Regions from separate parts of the Pseudoduganella sp. GW821-FHT05F09 genome, predicted to be linked through region 2. Evidence: riboswitches for the same ligand, from Rfam matches in the RefSeq annotation. Region 2 holds a riboswitch; the other holds the start of a gene.
What was found. A riboswitch is a leader RNA that binds a small molecule or an ion and turns the genes downstream of it on or off. The one in region 2 is predicted to bind thiamine pyrophosphate.
Positions count from the first base shown of each region.

Region 1: linked by a shared signal. The riboswitch ahead of thiC (phosphomethylpyrimidine synthase ThiC) and the one ahead of AC07S4_RS14970 (TonB-dependent siderophore receptor) in region 2 are both predicted to bind thiamine pyrophosphate.

Region 1 covers NZ_JBWKSD010000002.1:880,951-889,646, forward strand. Annotated here, with positions in the region: gene thiD (bifunctional hydroxymethylpyrimidine kinase/phosphomethylpyrimidine kinase) at 1-350, opposite strand, end outside; gene AC07S4_RS09225 (thiazole synthase) at 347-1,141, opposite strand; gene thiS (sulfur carrier protein ThiS) at 1,178-1,381, opposite strand; gene thiC (phosphomethylpyrimidine synthase ThiC) at 1,388-3,280, opposite strand; TPP riboswitch at 3,377-3,479, opposite strand; gene AC07S4_RS09240 (hypothetical protein) at 3,567-3,947, opposite strand; gene AC07S4_RS09245 (hypothetical protein) at 4,071-4,364, opposite strand; gene AC07S4_RS09250 (hypothetical protein) at 4,416-4,655, opposite strand; gene AC07S4_RS09255 (DUF4214 domain-containing protein) at 4,840-6,321, opposite strand; gene AC07S4_RS09260 (hypothetical protein) at 6,443-6,787, opposite strand; gene AC07S4_RS09265 (hypothetical protein) at 6,959-7,258, opposite strand; gene AC07S4_RS09270 (valine--tRNA ligase) at 7,533-8,696, shown strand, end outside.
Region 2 covers NZ_JBWKSD010000004.1:316,856-325,551, reverse strand. Annotated here, with positions in the region: gene AC07S4_RS14980 (hypothetical protein) at 1-63, opposite strand, end outside; gene AC07S4_RS14975 (iron-containing alcohol dehydrogenase) at 294-1,454, shown strand; TPP riboswitch at 1,469-1,568, shown strand; gene AC07S4_RS14970 (TonB-dependent siderophore receptor) at 1,617-3,740, shown strand; gene AC07S4_RS14965 (hypothetical protein) at 3,749-4,498, opposite strand; gene AC07S4_RS14960 (AAA family ATPase) at 4,495-5,028, opposite strand; gene pnuC (nicotinamide riboside transporter PnuC) at 5,039-5,662, opposite strand; gene AC07S4_RS14950 (S9 family peptidase) at 5,820-7,796, shown strand; gene AC07S4_RS14945 (S46 family peptidase) at 7,865-8,696, opposite strand, start outside.

The DNA of each region.
Region 1 (8,696 bases), on a different contig from region 2:
AGTACCGGGTCGAGCACGACGGGCAGCGCATCGCCCGCTCCGGCGCGCAGCTCCGAAATCAGCTGCGCAATGGCGCGCGCGTTGGCGGCGCTGCCGGGAATGCCGATCTTGATGGCGTCCACCCTCCCCTTGGCCGCCAGCGCGCGGGCCTGGCGCAGCACCACGTCCGGCGCCACCGGCAGCACCTCGTACACGCGGTCGTTGTCCTGCACCGTCAGCGCCGTGATGACCGGCAGCGCGTGCGCGCCCTGCGCGTGGATCGCCAGGATGTCGGCGGCAATGCCGGCGCCGCCGGACGGATCGGCGCCAGAGAACACCAGCACGCAGCGCCGCCGGAGCTCGGCCGTCATACCATTCTGCCCGCCATCGGCGACGACGGCGAGGCCGCGAACTTGCGCGCGATGCGCCCCGCCAGGAAGGCCTCCCGGCCAGCCTGCACGCCCAGCTTCATGGCGCGCGCCATGCGCACCGGGTCCTGCGCGCCGGCGATGGCCGTGTTCATCAGCACGCCGTCGCAGCCCAGCTCCATCGCGATGGCCGCGTCCGACGCCGTGCCGACGCCCGCATCCACCAGCACCGGCACCTTGGCCTGCTCGATAATCAGCGACAAATTCCAGGGGTTGAGTATGCCCATGCCGGAGCCGATCAGCGACGCCAGCGGCATCACCGCCACGCAGCCGATATCCTCCAGCATGCGCGCCTGGATGGGATCGTCGCTGCAATAGACCATCACATCGAAGCCATCCTTCACCAGCTCCTTCGCCGCCACCAGCGTCTCCGGCATATTGGGGAACAGGGTTTTCTCGTCGCCCAGCACCTCCAGCTTCACCAGCTTGTGCCCGTTGAGCAGCTCGCGCGCCATTTGCAGCGTGTACACCGCGTCCTTGGCCGAATAGCAGCCGGCGGTGTTGGGCAGGATGGTGTACTGCGACGGCGGCAGCACGTCCAGCAGGCTGGGCGCCTTCGGGTCCTGGCCGATGTTTACGCGGCGTATCGCCACCGTGATGATTTCGGCGCCCGCCGCGTCGGTCGCCTCGCGGGTCTGCGGCAGGTCTTTGTATTTGCCGCTGCCCACCAGCAGGCGCGAAGTGTAGGTCTTGCCCGCGATGGTCAGCAGGTCTTCATTTTTCAGGTCACGCATAGTCTATCTCCAAATTTTTTGTTTGACGCGCCGCGCTCAGCCGCCGCCGATGGCGCGCACGATGTCCACTTTGTCCTGCGCCTGCAAGGTGCGGCCGCCCCACGCCTGGCGCGGCACCACGCTGCGGTTCACCGCCAGCGCCAGCGCCTGGTGCGCCAGCCCCAGCTCCTCCACCAGCGCCTGCAGGCTGTATTGCGCCGGCACGCTGCGCGCCTCGCCGTTCAGTTCAATCGCGATCATGGCGGTTCAGGCCTTGCTGTAGAGCTGCGCGCCCTTCTTCACAAACTCCACCGCCTTCTCCTGCATGCCCTGCGCCGCGTATTCGCGCACTTCCTGCGTGATCTTCATCGAGCAGAAATGCGGGCCGCACATGGAGCAGAAATGCGCCACCTTGGCGCTGTCCTTGGGCAGGGTCTCGTCATGGAAAGAGCGCGCCTTGTCCGGATCGAGGCCGATGTTGAACTGGTCTTCCCAGCGGAACTCGAAGCGCGCCTTGGACAGCGCGTTGTCGCGGATCTGCGCGCCCGGATGGCCTTTCGCCAGGTCCGCCGCATGCGCCGCGATCTTGTAGGTGATGATGCCGTCCTTGACGTCATCCTTGTTCGGCAGGCCGAGATGCTCCTTGGGCGTGACGTAGCACAGCATGGCCGTGCCGTACCAGCCGATCAGCGCCGCGCCGATGCCGGAAGTGATATGGTCGTAGCCCGGCGCGATGTCCGTGGTGAGTGGCCCCAGCGTGTAGAACGGCGCCTCGTTGCACTGATCCAGCTGCAAGTCCATATTCTCTTTGATGAGCTGCATGGGCACGTGGCCCGGGCCTTCTATCATCACCTGCACATCGTGCTTCCATGCGATCTGGGTCAGCTCGCCCAGCGTCTTCAGTTCGCCCAGCTGCGCTTCGTCGTTGGCGTCGTAGATGGAACCGGGACGCAGGCCGTCGCCCAGGCTGAAGGACACGTCGTAGGCCTTCATGATTTCGCAGATCTCTTCGAAGTGCGTGTACAGGAAGGACTCCTTGTGATGCGCCAGGCACCACTTGGCCATGATGGAGCCGCCGCGCGAGACTATGCCCGTCAGGCGCTTGGCCGTCAGCGGCACGTAGCGCAGCAGCACGCCGGCGTGGATGGTGAAGTAGTCCACGCCCTGCTCCGCCTGTTCAATCAGCGTGTCGCGGAAAATCTCCCAGGTCAGGTCTTCGGCCTTGCCGTTCACCTTCTCCAGCGCCTGGTAAATCGGCACCGTGCCGATAGGTACGGGGCTATTGCGGATGATCCATTCGCGCGTCTCGTGGATATGCTTGCCGGTGGATAGATCCATCACATTGTCGCCGCCCCAGCGGATGGCCCAGGTCATCTTCTCCACTTCCTCGCCGATGGACGAGGTGACGGCCGAGTTGCCGATGTTGGCGTTGATCTTGACCAGGAAATTGCGGCCGATGATCATCGGCTCCACTTCGGGGTGGTTGATATTGGCCGGGATAATGGCGCGGCCACGGGCGATTTCCTCGCGCACGAATTCCGGCGTGATCTCGGCCGGCGTGGAGGCGCCGTAGTTCTGGCCCGGATGCTGGCGGCCCATCATTTCCGCCATGCGCTCGCCCATGGGGCCGGACGCCTTCAGCTCCGCCAGGTACTCCTTGCGGCGCATGTTTTCGCGGATCGCCACAAACTCCATCTCGGGCGTGATGATGCCCTGGCGCGCGTAATGCATCTGCGTGACATTGCCTGCCCCGTTCGGGTTCGCCCTGGCGCGGCGCGGCTTGCGGGTCAGGTTGAAGCGCAGCTCGGCCAGCGCGGCATCGTTCAGGCGCTCCTTGCCGTAGGCCGAAGTCGGACCGTCCAGTTCCTCGGTGTCGCCGCGCTCCAGTATCCACGGCAGGCGCGGCGTGGCCAGGCCGGAGCGGATATCAATCTGCACGTCCGGGTCGGTGTACGGGCCGGAAGTGTCGTAGACGTAGATGGGCGGGTTCTTCTCGTGGCCGAAGCTGGCCGGCGTGTCGGACTGCGAGATCTCGCGCATGGGCACGCGGATATCCGGGCGGCTGCCCTCGACATAGAATTTGCGGGAATTCGGCAGCGGCGCGATGGCCGCGCTGTCCACCTCTGCGGTGGCGGACAGGAATTTCGGGTTGGCGTTCATTTGGCTCCTTTGTTGGCTACAGGAGCCAGCAAAGGAGGTTCGGCAAATACCCGGCTGCGGCGCGCAGTCCCGTGGGTACGGGCGCGCGGCGTGGCGGGTGGAGGCCTAAAGCTTCCCTTCGCTGGCATTATCCAGATCAGGTTCGGAGGGTATTTCTCACCCGCGCCGCTTTCGCGACGCAGGACCCCTAGCGTGTGCCGCCTTGCGGCAGCGATTTGAATTATACATGGCCCGCGAGCGCAGGCAACATTGATTCGAAACTAAACTTTTTTACCGCACCGCAGGTTCAGCGCGATACGCTGCAGCGGGCAATGCGGTCAATAGAGCCGCTCCACAGGCCGAGATGGCCGCGTTCTTTGGCGACGAACTTCCCTTCCACGGAGGCATAGCGCAGGGTTTTGCAGCGCAACTCAGGGCTGTCCTTGGCGAAGGTGACCCACAGGCCGTTGCGCTGGATGCCATGGTCGTAGTCGTCGCGGTGCAGGTAGATCGCATCGCCTTCGAACTCGCGCACCAGGTAGCCGGTCACGCGGATCTGCTTGCCGTCGAAGCGCGCGGGGTTCGCGATCAGCTCTATCAGGGACACGTCCTGCGGCGGGCGCGCCGCAGGTGCGGCCTGCGCCGCCATTGCCGCCGCCATCATCAGCGCCGCTACGATAGTCTTCACCACAACACTCCATCCATCCGTTCAAAATGCGATGATAACCGAGCGTGGCGGCGTTGCGGCGCGCATCCACACGCAGACGAAAAAAAGCCCCGCCGAAGCGGGGCTTTAAGCAAGAACCGTAGATTACTTCGCGGCTGGCGCAGGCGCGGCTGCGACGGCTGGCGCTGCGGCAGGCGTTGCGGCTGCTGGCGCGGCGGCGGCCTTCTCAGCGTGCTTGCCATCCTTGGCGTGCGATTTCTCTTTCGACTTTTCCGCCTTCTCGGTCTTCACCACTTCCTTGCTTTCCTTGGCTTCCGCTTTCACCACTTTGGCTTCCGCCTTGGCCGACGGCGCTGGAGCAGCGGCCGGAGCCGGGGTTTGAGCGAAGGCAGCGGTTGCGAACAGGCCGGCGATCAGGGTAGCGATAGTCTTGGTCATGATGTATTCCTCTGTAATTTTATAAACGGTTTATTTGATTTTTTTTACTGCTTACTTCGTTGCAGGGGCGGCTGGCTTTGCCGCTTCCTTGACTTCTTTGTGTTCTGCTTTGTGTTCTGCTTTGTGTTCTGCTTTGTGTTCTGCTTTGACTGCGGCTTTGGTTTCCACTTTCACTTCGGTCTTGGCTACCGGCGCCGCTGGAGCGGCGGGCGCCGTTGCTGGTGCGGAGGCCTGTGCAAACGCAGCGCTAGCGAACAGTCCGGCGATCAGGGTAGCGAATACTTTTTTCATTTTTCAGTCCTCTATCTAGTTTGTGGTTTCGTGCACATTTGCCGTGTCACTGAGGAGAAAACGCGGCGCGGATTCACGCAGTTGACGGGCTTTACACGCGCTTACAACTTGCGGTAATTGCTTACAGTTAGCCCAAAAAAAATCCCCGCCGAAGCGGGGATCCATTTGCGGCAAGCAGGCCGTGTCAGGCGAAGGGCGTGTAGGAGATCCCGTTCTGAATGGCGCCAATTACCTGCAGCTGGTTCTCGGCGCTTTCGCTGAAGCTCACCAGCATGTCGGCATAGGCCAAACCACTCTTGACGGAGTTGCTCCAGTATTCGAGGCCGCCCTGGTCCGGCGCGCGGTGCAGCACATTGGCGTACAGCTTGGAGATAAACGCGTCGGCCGACAGATTGCCGCCATACATGCCCTGGAATTCGGCGCTGCCGATAAAGCTGCCGGCAACGTCCCGCATGCTGCTGCCTGCATCCAGCACCGCCATCCAGTAGCCCAGGCCACCGCTGTCCGGCGTGCGGTTAAGCGCCGCCTGATACACGCGGTAGGCCATGCCTGCGTTGCCGGCGATATCAAAGGCAAGCGCCCCGTCGGCAAATTTCACGCGTTCGATATTGCCGGTCATGTCCACGCTCTGGCTGCCGTTCAGTGACGAAACGTTGAAGCCGGCGGCAGTCTTCGCGATCGCATAGGCGGACTTGGCGCCGCTGTACTTCAGCACGTCGACGCCGCTGCCGCCGTCAATGCGGTGGGAGCCCGACAGCACCGAGATCACATCGTTGCCCGCGCCCGCATCCACATGCAGCTGCCCTCCACCGCCGCCGACGGCGACGGTGTCACTTCCCGCACCAGACATAATCCACGCATCGCCGTATATCCGCGCCGGCAGGCTGATGCTGATGGTGTCATCCCCTGGAAAAAGTGCGCTGTTAGCCAGCATGCTGGCATCGATTACCTGGCTCGCGCTCAGCGTCGTCGACAGTCCCGTCAGGCGCTCATAACTTCCGTCGCGGTATTCGGTGACATACGAGGACATGACGCCGCTTACCGACGAATGGCTCAGCCCCTGTGCAATGGTCAGCGAATTGCCGCTGACCTGGAAATCGCCTGCAATGGTGCTGGAGGCGATTACTTTGTCGGCCGTCAGCACAAGCTTGGACAACGTGCCGCCGACATTGCCGTTCAGGGTTGAATTCAGCAGCCCGTTGAACTGGATGCCGACGTTGCCGAACTGCTGATCGTAGCCGGGCGAATACTGGGGCAATATCGTCGTGATCTTGGCGGCCGTGGTGCTGCTGGCCGTACTCACGACAGACAACTGGTTGCCGGCGTTGATATCGTACTTGAAGCTGTACTGGCCCGCCTCCGCTATCGTTACAGCGCCGGCCACGCGCACCTCAATGCCGGTCGCGGTCGCCGTGCCGCTCAGCGCATTGGGATCGGACAGCGCAACGCCTGTGAAAACTTCCGACGAGCCGTCAGCAAAATTGAGGCGCAGCGTCGTTCCGAGAAAACTCCACGAAGAATAGTAGTTCAGCGCTTCGCCCGCTGCATGGCTGACTAACGCCACCGCATCCAGCACCGAGCCCAATGTGCCATTGCTGCCCTGGTCAGTGAAATTTCCGCCTGCATCCAGCGCACTTTGGGAGAGCTTGATATCGATGAGTGCCATGGTTCCGCCTTTATCAAATATAAAATATGTACAATATTTTAACATTGCGGCTATTCACGCGATTTCGCAAGGCAAAAAAAAATCCCCGCCGAAGCGGGGATCTACATCAGGGCCGAAAGTATTACTTGGCTGGCGCGGCAGGGGCGGCGGCGGTTTCAGCTGCCTTCACTTCCTTGGCGGCCTTGGCGTGTGCTTTGGCTTTCGATTTTGCGGACTTCTCATGCGCCTTGGCTTTTTCCACTTTGGCGTCGGCCTTGGCGCTGGCGACATCGGCGTTGGCGCTGGCCACGGTTTTGGCTTCCTTGGCTTCGGCTTTCACAACTTCCTTGGTTTCCTTGGCTTCGGCTTTCACAACCTTGGCTTCGGTTTTTGCCGCAGGTACAGGCGATGCTGCAGGAGCAGGGGTTTGTGCGAAAGCTGCGGTAGCGAACAGGCCGGCGATCAGGGTAGCGATGGTCTTGGTCATGATGTAATCCTCTTTAAATTAATATAAACGGTTTAGGTTGTTTCCACTAACTTACCACTCATTTACTTCAGTTCCAGGGCAGCTGGTTTTGCCGCGTCTCTGAGCAGAAAACGCGGGCCGGGAGGCGGCAGTTGACCAGCCTTACACGTGCTTACAACTTGCTGTATTTGCTTACAGGTGGACTTCTTTGGCGCGCGCCAGCACTTCAAAGCGGTTGTCGAGGTAAGCGCGGCGGCCGCGCAGCATCTGCCACAGGCTTTCCAGCGGATAGGCGGCGAGGAAAACCGGCCCCCACTGTTCATATTGGCGCACATGCTCATGCTCGTGCAGGCGCAGGCGCTCCAGGTCCGCGCGCGTGGCGCCGATGACCGCGTGGCCGAAAGTAATGGCGACGAAAGGCAGCTTGCGCAGCCAGCCGGCGTCCCGGCGCACCGACAGCGCGATCTCGGCCACGCCGTCCACGGACCGCATCCTGGCGCCAAACAGGAACGCGGGCGCAGCCAGGCAGATGCCAAGGGCAGTGCATGGCGCCGCCCAGCCATAGCGCAGGCAGCGCAGCGCCCACCGCGCTGCGGCGGAGCGGTTTTCCGGAGGTCTGAACGGCGTTGCGCCCACGGTGGCGGCCTTTCATTATCAATATGGCACATATTATGGCGAAATATTGTGCACTGCGGCGCTGGCGGCATGCGCTGGCGGCATTGCCCCTTTATAATGGTCGTTTTCGCCTACAACACAGCCCAACATCATGGAATTAGCCAAGTCTTTCGAGCCCGCCGACATTGAACAGTTCTGGCGCAGCGAGTGGGAGAAGCGCGGTTACTACGCCGCTTCGCTCGACCTGTCCAAGCCTTCCTTCAGCATCCAGCTGCCGCCGCCGAACGTGACCGGCACGCTGCACATGGGCCACGCGTTCAACCAGACCATTATGGACGGCCTGACCCGCTACCATCGCATGCTGGGCCATAACACCGCCTGGATCCCGGGCACCGACCACGCAGGCATCGCCACGCAGATCGTGGTGGAGCGCCAGCTGGACGCGCAGAAGATTTCGCGCCATGACCTGGGCCGTGAGAAGTTCATCGAAAAAGTCTGGGAGTGGAAAGAGAAATCCGGCTCCACCATCACCGGCCAGATGCGCCGCATGGGCACCTCGCCTGACTGGGCACGCGAATACTTCACCATGGACGAGCCGCGCTCGAAAGTGGTGTCCGAAGTGTTCGTGCGCCTGTTCGAACAAGGCCTGATCTACCGCGGCAAGCGCCTGGTCAACTGGGACCCGGTGCTGGGCACCGCAGTGTCCGACCTGGAAGTGGCGTCGGAAGAAGAAGACGGCTCCATGTGGTACATCAAGTACCCGCTGGCCGACGGCAGCGGCTTCCTGACCGTGGCCACCACCCGTCCTGAAACCATGCTGGGCGACGTAGCCGTGGCCGTGGACCCGACCGACGAGCGCTACCAGGCGCTGGTGGGCAAGATGCTCAAGCTGCCGCTGTGCGACCGCGAAATCCCCGTCATCGCCGACTCCTACGTGGATAAGGCCTTCGGCACCGGCTGCGTGAAGATCACCCCCGCGCACGACTTCAACGACTACGCGGTGGGCCAGCGCCACAAGCTGGAAATGATCACCATCCTGACGCTGGACGCGAAGATCGCCGACAACGCGCCGGCCGCCTATGTGGGCCTGGACCGCTTCGCCGCCCGCAAGCAGATCGTGGCCGACCTGGACGCGCAAGGCCTGCTGGAGCAGGTCAAGCCGCACAAGCTGATGGTGCCGCGCGGCGACCGCACCGGCGTCGTCATCGAACCGATGCTGACCGACCAGTGGTTCGTCGCCATGAGCAAGCCGGCCCCTGAAGGCACTTTCAACCCGGGCAAGTCGATCACCGACGTGGCGCTGGAAAAAGTGGCC
Region 2 (8,696 bases):
GGCGTTTTTCAGGCTGGCGCCGGCCACGGCGCCGCCCCCGGCCAGCAGCAGCAAACCGGCCACCCACAAGCCGTTCTGGCGGTTCAGGCGCTTGCGCAGCCGGACATTCTCTTGCTCGCAGGCGAGCAGGCGTTGTTCTATCTAGGTCAAATCAGGTCTCCTGGCGGGTGAATTGCCAATTTTGCCATATTTCTCGACGGAAATGCAACCGGGATGGGCCTGTCAAACGCATTGCAGGCGGCTGAGCGATAATGGCGGGCTCAAGCCAGCCAAATTCAAACAAGGAGCCCGCTTTGCTTAACTTCGATTTCCACAACCCTACCCAGATCCTGTTCGGCCAGGGCCAGATCGCCGCCATCACGCCGCTGGTGCCGGCCGGCGCGCGCGTGCTGATGCTGTACGGCGGCGGCAGCATCAAGCGCAACGGCGTCTATGAGGAAGTGAAGGCTGCGCTGAGCGGCCATACGGTGATTGAATTTGCCGGCATCGAGCCCAACCCGCACTACGAAACGCTGATGAAAGCGGTCGGCATCGTCAAGGCCGAGAAGATCGACTTCCTGCTGGCGGTGGGCGGCGGTTCGGTGATCGACGGCACCAAGTTCGTCGCCGCAGCGGCGCTGTTCGGCGAAGAAGACCCGTGGCTGATACTGAAGAAAGGCGGCGCCAACATCAACGCCGCCCTGCCCTTCGGCAGCGTGCTGACCCTGCCCGCCACCGGCTCGGAAATGAACGCCGCCAGCGTGGTCACCCGCGCCGCCACGCAGGAAAAGCGCGCCTTCCACAGCCGCCACGTATTCCCGAAATTCTCCGTGCTCGACCCGAGCAAGACCTTCACGCTGCCGCTGCGCCAGGTGGGCAACGGCGTGGTGGACGCCTTTGTGCACGTGATGGAGCAGTACCTGACCTATCCGGTCAACGCGCCGGTGCAGGACCGCTGGGCCGAAGGCCTGCTGCTGACGCTGATCGAGGAAGGCCCGAAAACGCTGAGCGAGCCGGACAACCTGGACGTGCGCGCCAACGTCATGTGGAGCGCGACCATGGCGCTGAACGGCGTGATCGGCGTGGGCGTGCCGCAGGACTGGGCCACCCACATGATAGGCCACGAGCTGACCGCGCTGTACCAGCTGGACCATGCGCAAACGCTGGCCGTGGTGCTGCCGGGCATACTGACGGTGCGCAAGGAAGCCAAGCGCGCCAAGCTGCTGCAATATGCGGCGCGCGTCTGGGGCGTGAGCGAAGGCGATGAGGACAGCCGCATCGCCGCCGCCATCGCACGCACGCGTGCCTTCTTCGAGCAGATGGGCGTGCCGACCCGCTTGTCCGGCTACGGCCTGGACGCGTCGGCGATCGACGCCGTGGTGGCCGCGCTGGAGGCGCACAAGCTGGTCAAGCTGGGCGAACACCGCGACGTGGACGCCGCCGCCGCCCGCGCAGCACTGGAGCTCAGTTTGTAATTCGTGCTACACTTGCAGCTCGCTAGGGGTCCTGGAAACGCGTTTTCCGGGTGAGAGATACCCTTCGTACCTGATCTGGATAATGCCAGCGAAGGAAAGCGCAAAGTTGTTTCCCCTCCTTTGTACCCTTCCCGTTGGCTCCCATTTTTACGAGAGCCTATAATGTCCGCACGAAATTTCGCAGTTAGCACGATCGCCCTGGCGGTCTCCCAAGCCTTTACCGTTTCCGCCTTTGCAGACGATGCGCCAGCCGCCGCGCCCGCCGGGCAAACGCCGTCCGAGGTGGTCGTCATCACCGGCAAGAACACCGCCACCCGCGCCTCCGTGGCCGGCTTCACCGACCTGCCGCTGCTGCTCACGCCGGCCTCGGTGACGGTGCTGGGCCGCGAGAAGATGCAGGATCTGAACATCCGCTCCACCACCGACGCCGCCAAGTTCGACGCCAGCATCAGCGACGCCTACAACGCCGTCGGCTACGCCGAGCAGTTCTCCATCCGTGGCTTCAAGCTCGACAACGGCAGCAGCTACCGCAAGGATGGCATGATCATCCCGGGCGACACCCAGATCCCGCTGGAGAACAAGGAAGCCATCGAAGTGCTGAAAGGCCTGGCCGGCCTGCAGTCCGGCATGGCCACGCCGGGCGGCATCATCAACTACGTGACCAAGCGCCCGACCGCCGCGCCGCTGCGCTCCGTCACCATCGAAGCGAGCGAGCGCGGCACGGTGCTGGGCGCCGTGGACGTGGGCGGCCGCTTCGAGGACCGCCGCTTCGGCTACCGGGTGAACCTGGCCAGCGAGCGCCTACGCTCCTACGTCAAGGGCGCGGACGGCCACCGCAACTTCGTCTCCGGCGCCTTCGACTGGCAGATCTCGCCGCAGGCCCTGCTGCAGCTGGATGCCGACTACCAGAAGAAGTCGCAAGTGTCGGTGCCCGGCTTCCAGCTGATTAACAACGCCACGCTGCCCAAGATCTCCGCCGACAATATGCTGAACAACCAGTCGTGGAGCTATCCGGTGGAGACCGAAAGCAGCAACATCGGCGCGCGCTTCACCTACCAGTTCAACCAGGACTGGAACGCCACCGTGAGCGCCAACAGCCACTCCTTCAAGCGCGACGACTACACCGCCTTCCCTTACGGCTGCGGCGCGCAGGACCTGTATCCCGGCTTCTGCACCAACGGCGACTACGACGTGTACGACTACATCAGCCTGGGCGAGCGCAAAAAGCCGCAAGCCATGCAGGCCATGGTGCAGGGCAAATTCGCCACCGGCGCCTTCAAGCACGCCGTCACCGGCGGCTACTCCTTCTACAAGAACAGCGAGAAGTGGGGTGACGACATCTACGAATACGCTGGCACCAGCAATATCTTACACCCCGTCGTAGTCAAGGCCACCGGCCTGACCAGCGGCCCGGTGACGGAGCGCCGCAGCGACCGTGAGCGCGCGGTCTTCTTCCAGGACGTGGTGGGCCTGACCGAGCAGCTCACGCTGCACGCCGGCGCGCGCCACACCCAGGTGGAACGCAATCAGCTGGCCGCCAAGGCCGCCACCGACGAGAGCTTCTGGCTGCCCAACGTGTCGCTGGTGTACGCGCCGCTCGCCAACGTGTCGGCCTACGCCAGCTGGGCAGAAGGCCTGGAGCGCGGCGGCATCGCGCCCAAGCTGACCAGCAACCAGAAAGAGGCGCTGGCGCCGTCGCTGTCCAAGCAGGTGGAACTGGGCGTGAAGGCGGACCTGTACAAGGACCTGAGCCTGGCCATGTCCGTGTTCCAGATCCGCAAAGGCCTGGAATACACCGACGCGCGCAACACCTATGTGCGCAACGGCCAGGCGCAGCACCGCGGCCTGGAGCTGTCGGCGCAAGGCCACGCCACGCCGGACCTGATGCTGGCCTTCACCGCCATGGCGCTGAACACCGAGCAAAGCGGCACCGGCCAGGCCGCGCTGGACGGCAAGCGCGTGACCAATGTGCCCAAGTTCAAATCGTCGCTGTACGCCGAGTACGCGCTGCCGCAAGTGGCCGGCCTGAAGCTGAACGCCAACTGGCAGCACGCGGGCAAGAAGGCCTTCGACCCGGAGAACACCTTCTTCGTGCCGAGCTACGACACGCTGAACCTGGGCGCGTCCTACGCCACCAAAATCGGCGCGACGTCGGCCATCTTCCGCGCGCAGGTCTACAACGCCACGGACAAGTTCTACTGGCGCGACGTGACGCCGGACCTGGGCGGCTACCTCTTCCCCGGCGCCGAACGCACCTTCAAGCTGTCCGCGCAGCTGGACTTCTAAGCTCTAAGTCAGAAAATGTACTGCACCCGCATGGCGAAGCTTTTCGCCGTGCGGGCCGAATTGCGTCCCACCAGCCAGGCGGCTTCGTATTTCAGCTCCTGGCCCGCGCCCAGTTCGCGCGATCCTAACAGCGCCGGCCCAAACCGGTGCGAGCGCTGCTTCTCCGGCAGCCAGTCGTTCCACTTCCCCACTTCGCCAAAGCCCTGGATACCGGGCTGCAGCCAGCTTTTCCAGCGCTGCTTCACCTGCCACTGGTAGACCAGCTGCGTCTGTTCCGGCTCGCCGGTACGGTAGTCGCGCTGCAGGAAGGCGTTGAAGTTGAACTGCGTGCGCCAGACTTCCGTCTGCAGCACCGGGCCTATCTCCACACTGTAGCTGTGCGGGCCGGAGTTGCTGCGGCCAACGCTGGTGTGCAGCGCCAGGTCGAAGGCGTACTGGCCCTGCGTGAGCATGTAGTCGTTCTGCCATTCCAGTTCGGCCAGCCGGTCGCTGCGGCCGTGCAGCCGTATCCACACTGCCGACAGCTCGGTGTACCAGCGCGACGTGACGCCGTAGCCAAACCCCAGTTCGGGCGAGGAAACGCTGAAGCTGTGCTTGTAGTCGGCGTTCCAGTATTTGAAGTCCACTGATTTCTGGCCTTCCACGTCATACGTGGAGACCAGGTAGTAGCCGGTGCCGGCGCAGGCTTGCGGCAAGGGGCCGGCAAGCAAGGCGGCGGAAAGGAGGAGGAAGCGGGGGACGTTGGGCGCTCTTTTCATCCTGCCAATGTAGCAGGACTCCCAAGCAAACGCTCGACTTTCATCAAGCGTTGTTCAGGTGAGCCGCTCACCAGTGTGTACGAAATGCCACGCGCGGCCAGTTCCTCCAGCAGCAGCGCGCTGACAGGGCCGCTGGCGTCCTCCGGCTCGCGCATCAGGCCATCGGGCACCCAGGGCAGATCCGGCGCGCACAGCAAGGTGACATCGTAGCGGTGCGCGGCGGCCAGCGCGGCCAGTTCGGCGTCGATGCCGCCGAAGTAATGGCGGCTGTAGACGGCCGTCATCAGCGGCGTGGTGTCGCAGAACAGGAAGCGGCGCGCCTGCGGCATGGCGGCCTGCTCGCGCGCCACCTGGGTGCGGGCGATGTGGATCTGGTCGGCGGACACCGGCAGGCGCGCCTCGGCGTCGACGAACTCGCGCAGGTACTCCGGCACCCAGATGGTGCGGTAGTGCTGCGCCAGGCGCGCCGCCAGCGTGGTCTTGCCGGACGACGCGGAGCCGACGATGGCCACGCGCAAAGGCTGCGTCATCGCCGCACCATCACTTCAGCACCATGGCCCCGGCGGCGGCCCCGCCCTCGCCCATCGATTTTTTCCAGGCCAGCAGGCCGACGGCGGCCATCGCCACGAACATGCCGTACAGGAGCGCGGTCAGCATCAGGCCCTTGTGCAGATACAGGCCGACGTAGATCACGTCGACCACGATCCATACATGCCAGTTCTCCAGCTTTTTGCGCGACAGCAGGAACTGGCCCACCAGGCTGCCGGCGGTCAGGAAGGCGTCCGTGCGCGGCACGTCGGTGTCGGTGTAGCGGTGCAGGAACCAGGCCAGCACGGCAAAGCCCACGGCCCAGCCGGCAGCGGCCAGCCACAGGCCGCGCCGCGTGGTGCGGGTGACGGGCAGCTGGTCGTGCGTGGCGTCGCCGTGCAGCCACTGGTACCAGCCCCAGAACGACACCGTGATGAACACCGCCTGCAGCGCCATGTCGCCATACAGGCGCGCGCCGTAGAACACCACGCCGTAAGTGGCCGAGGACAGGATGGCGAACAGCCAGGCCCAGTGGTTCTGGCGGATATTGAGCAGCACCGTGGCGACGGAGAGCACGAAGGAGAGCAGTTCCAGTGGCGTGGTTGAAAAACCAAGCAGGTCGATGGCAGAGTTCATAGCAAGATCGGGCGGGGACGCCGGATTATGCACCCAATCGGCGGATAAGCCAACCACGGCCACGCTGCGACTTGCATATTGCTTGTAAGTAATTATTTCTTTGAGTTAATTGATTTTATTGCTACGATGCAGGCATCGAAACCGTCCTTATCCACCCATGCAATTCCGCACCCTTGCACTGCTCATGGCGCTGGCCGCAGCCCAGCCCGCCCACGCCGCCGACTCCGCAGCCAGCCCGCCGGCCGGCCCCATCCCTATCGACGCCTTCGTCCACCGCGACCAGTACAGCATGCCTCTCCTGTCGCCGGACGGAAAATATCTCGCCATCACGGTGCGCATGAAGCGCGGCCAGCGTGAAGTGCCCACCATCTGCGTGCTGGCGCTGCCCAAGCTGAACATGCTGGCGGCGGTGCAGCTGCCGGTGTTCCAGATACCGGCAGGCTATCTATGGGTAAGCAACACCAGGCTGGCAGTGGCCAAAGGGGAGGAAGTGGGCGTGCGCGAAGCACCCCAGCTCACCGGCGAAGTACTGGCCATGGACTTCGACGGCGGCAAGCAGGAATACCTGTACGGCATGGACGGCTTCAAGTTCAGCCGCCAGAGCGACCGCTACGGCGACGACTATGGCTACGGCGAGATTGCGGGCGCGCCAAAACCGCTCAACGGCCACCTGCTGCTCAACTCGCATCTGTGGCGTGTGGACAGAAGCCAGCTATACGACATCAACACAAGCACCGCGATCCGCAAACTGGTGGCGGAAATTCCGGTGCGCTATATGAGCTTCATCCTGCAGCGGGACGGCACGCCGCGCTTCGCCTACGGCACCGACGAGCAGAACGAACCGCTGCTGTACCAGCGCGACATCGCCAGCGGCAACTGGAGCGTACTGCCCGCCGACAAAGGCGGCGACATCTATCCCTTCGCCTTTTCGCCCGACGGCAGCGAGTTCGCCGCCACCCAGAACGTGCACGGCGGGCCGGACATCCTGGTGCGCCAGAACAGCGTCAGCGGCGCGCGCACCGTGCTGATGTCGCACCCGGCCGGCAACATCAACGACTATCTGTTCGGTGCGAACCACGGCCTGCCGCTGGCGGCCACTACCCAGGTCGGCATGCCGCAGTGGACGTACTTTGCGCCGCAGCACGCGGACGCCCAGCTGCACAAGCAGCTTAGCGCCCAGTTCCCTGGCAACGTGGTGGACTTCATCAACTTCACCAGCGACGGCCAGCTGCTGCTGTTCAGCGTGCGCAGCGACCGCGACCCGGGCAGCTATTATCTGTTCGACCGCCGCAGCGGCAAGGCCGACTTCCTGCTCGCCGCCATGGAGGCGATCGAACCGGAACAGATGGCCGAACGCCGGCCCATCAGCTTCAAGGCACGCGACGGCCTGGAGCTGCACGGCTACATCACCTTGCCGCCCGCAACGGCCGGCACGCCGCCCGGGCACAAGCCGCCGCTGGTGCTGATGCCGCACGGCGGCCCCTTCGGTCCCTTCGACACCTGGTACTTCGACACCGACGCCCAGTTCCTGGCCAGCCGGGGCTACGCCGTGCTGCAGGTGAACTACCGCGGCTCCGGCGGGCGCGGGCGCAGCTTCCGCGAAGCGGGCTACCGGAAATGGGGCACCGCCATCCAGGACGACCTGGCCGACGGCGTGCGTTGGGTGCAGGCACAGGGGCTCAGCGATCCAGGCCGCAGCTGCGTCTACGGCGTGAGCTTCGGCGGCTATTCGGCACTGATGCTGGCCGCGCGCGAAAGCGCCCTGTTCCGCTGCGCCATCGGCTACGCCGGCGTGTACGACCTGCGCCGCTTCAAGGACGAACCGATGCAGAACGTGCGCAAGGAACGCGACTGGCTGAGCAAGCGCGTCGGCGACGATGCCCAAGAACTGGCGCACCAGTCGCCCGCCGTGCTGGCCGGCAGCATCACCATGCCGGTGCTGCTGATCCACGGCGGCAAGGACAAGATCGCGCCCAAGGAGCACGCCTTCCAGATGCGCGACGCTCTCACCGCCGCCGGCCGCCCGCCGCAGTGGCTGTACGTCGACTACGAGGGCCACGGCTTCTACGACACCGAGAACGCCGCCGATGTATACCGCACGCTGGAAGCCTTCCTGGCCAAGCATCTGAAATAAAAAAAAGGGGTCAGGGTTAGTTTTCCCGCATGGGAAAACTAACCCTGACCCCTTTTTGGTTTACCGAATTATTTCTTCGGGTATTTGATGGTCATTTCTTTCAGCAGGTTGTCGGCGTGGTCGACTTCCTTCATGACCCACAGCATGTAGCGGATGTCCAGGTGGATGGCGCGCGTGATGGCGGTGTCGAAGTACCAGTCCTTGGTGATCGATTCATACGTGGAGTCGAAGTTCAGGCCGATCAGCTCGCCGCGCTTGTTCATCACGGCGGAACCGGAGTTGCCGCCGGTGGTGTCGGCGCTGCTCAGGAAGTTGACCGGCACCGTGCCCAGCACCGGGTCCTTGAACTGGCCGTAGCGCTTGGCCTTCACCGCGTCGATCAGGTTGTCCGGGGCGATGAAGGGGTCTTTGCCGGTGTGCTTCTCGACGATGCCTTCCACCGTGGTGAACGGGCCCTTGGTAATGCCGTCCTTCGGCGAGTAGGCCGACACGGTGCCGTAGGTGACGCGCAGCGTGGAGTTGGCGTCCGGGTAGACCGGCTTGCCCTGCGATTTCTTCCACGCGATCACGGCGGCCATGTATTGCGGCACCACGCGCTCCAGGTTGCCGTCCACTTCCATGCGGCGCTCTTCCAGCGACAGGCCCACGGCGTGCAGCTTGACGGCCAGCTTGAGGAAGGCGTCGTCGGAGGCGGCGATGGCGGCGGCGTCCTTGTCCATCAGCGCCAGGCGCTCGGCGGTCACGCCCAGCTTCGACTGCGCGTACAGCGCCGGCACGTCGGCCACCGCAGGCAGCAGCGCGTCCAGGCCTTGCGGATGGGACTTGGCGGCCAGCTTGGCGTAGCGCGCCAGGCCGTCGGCGAAGCGGGCCTGGTCCACTTTCAGCGTGAAGGACTGCTCC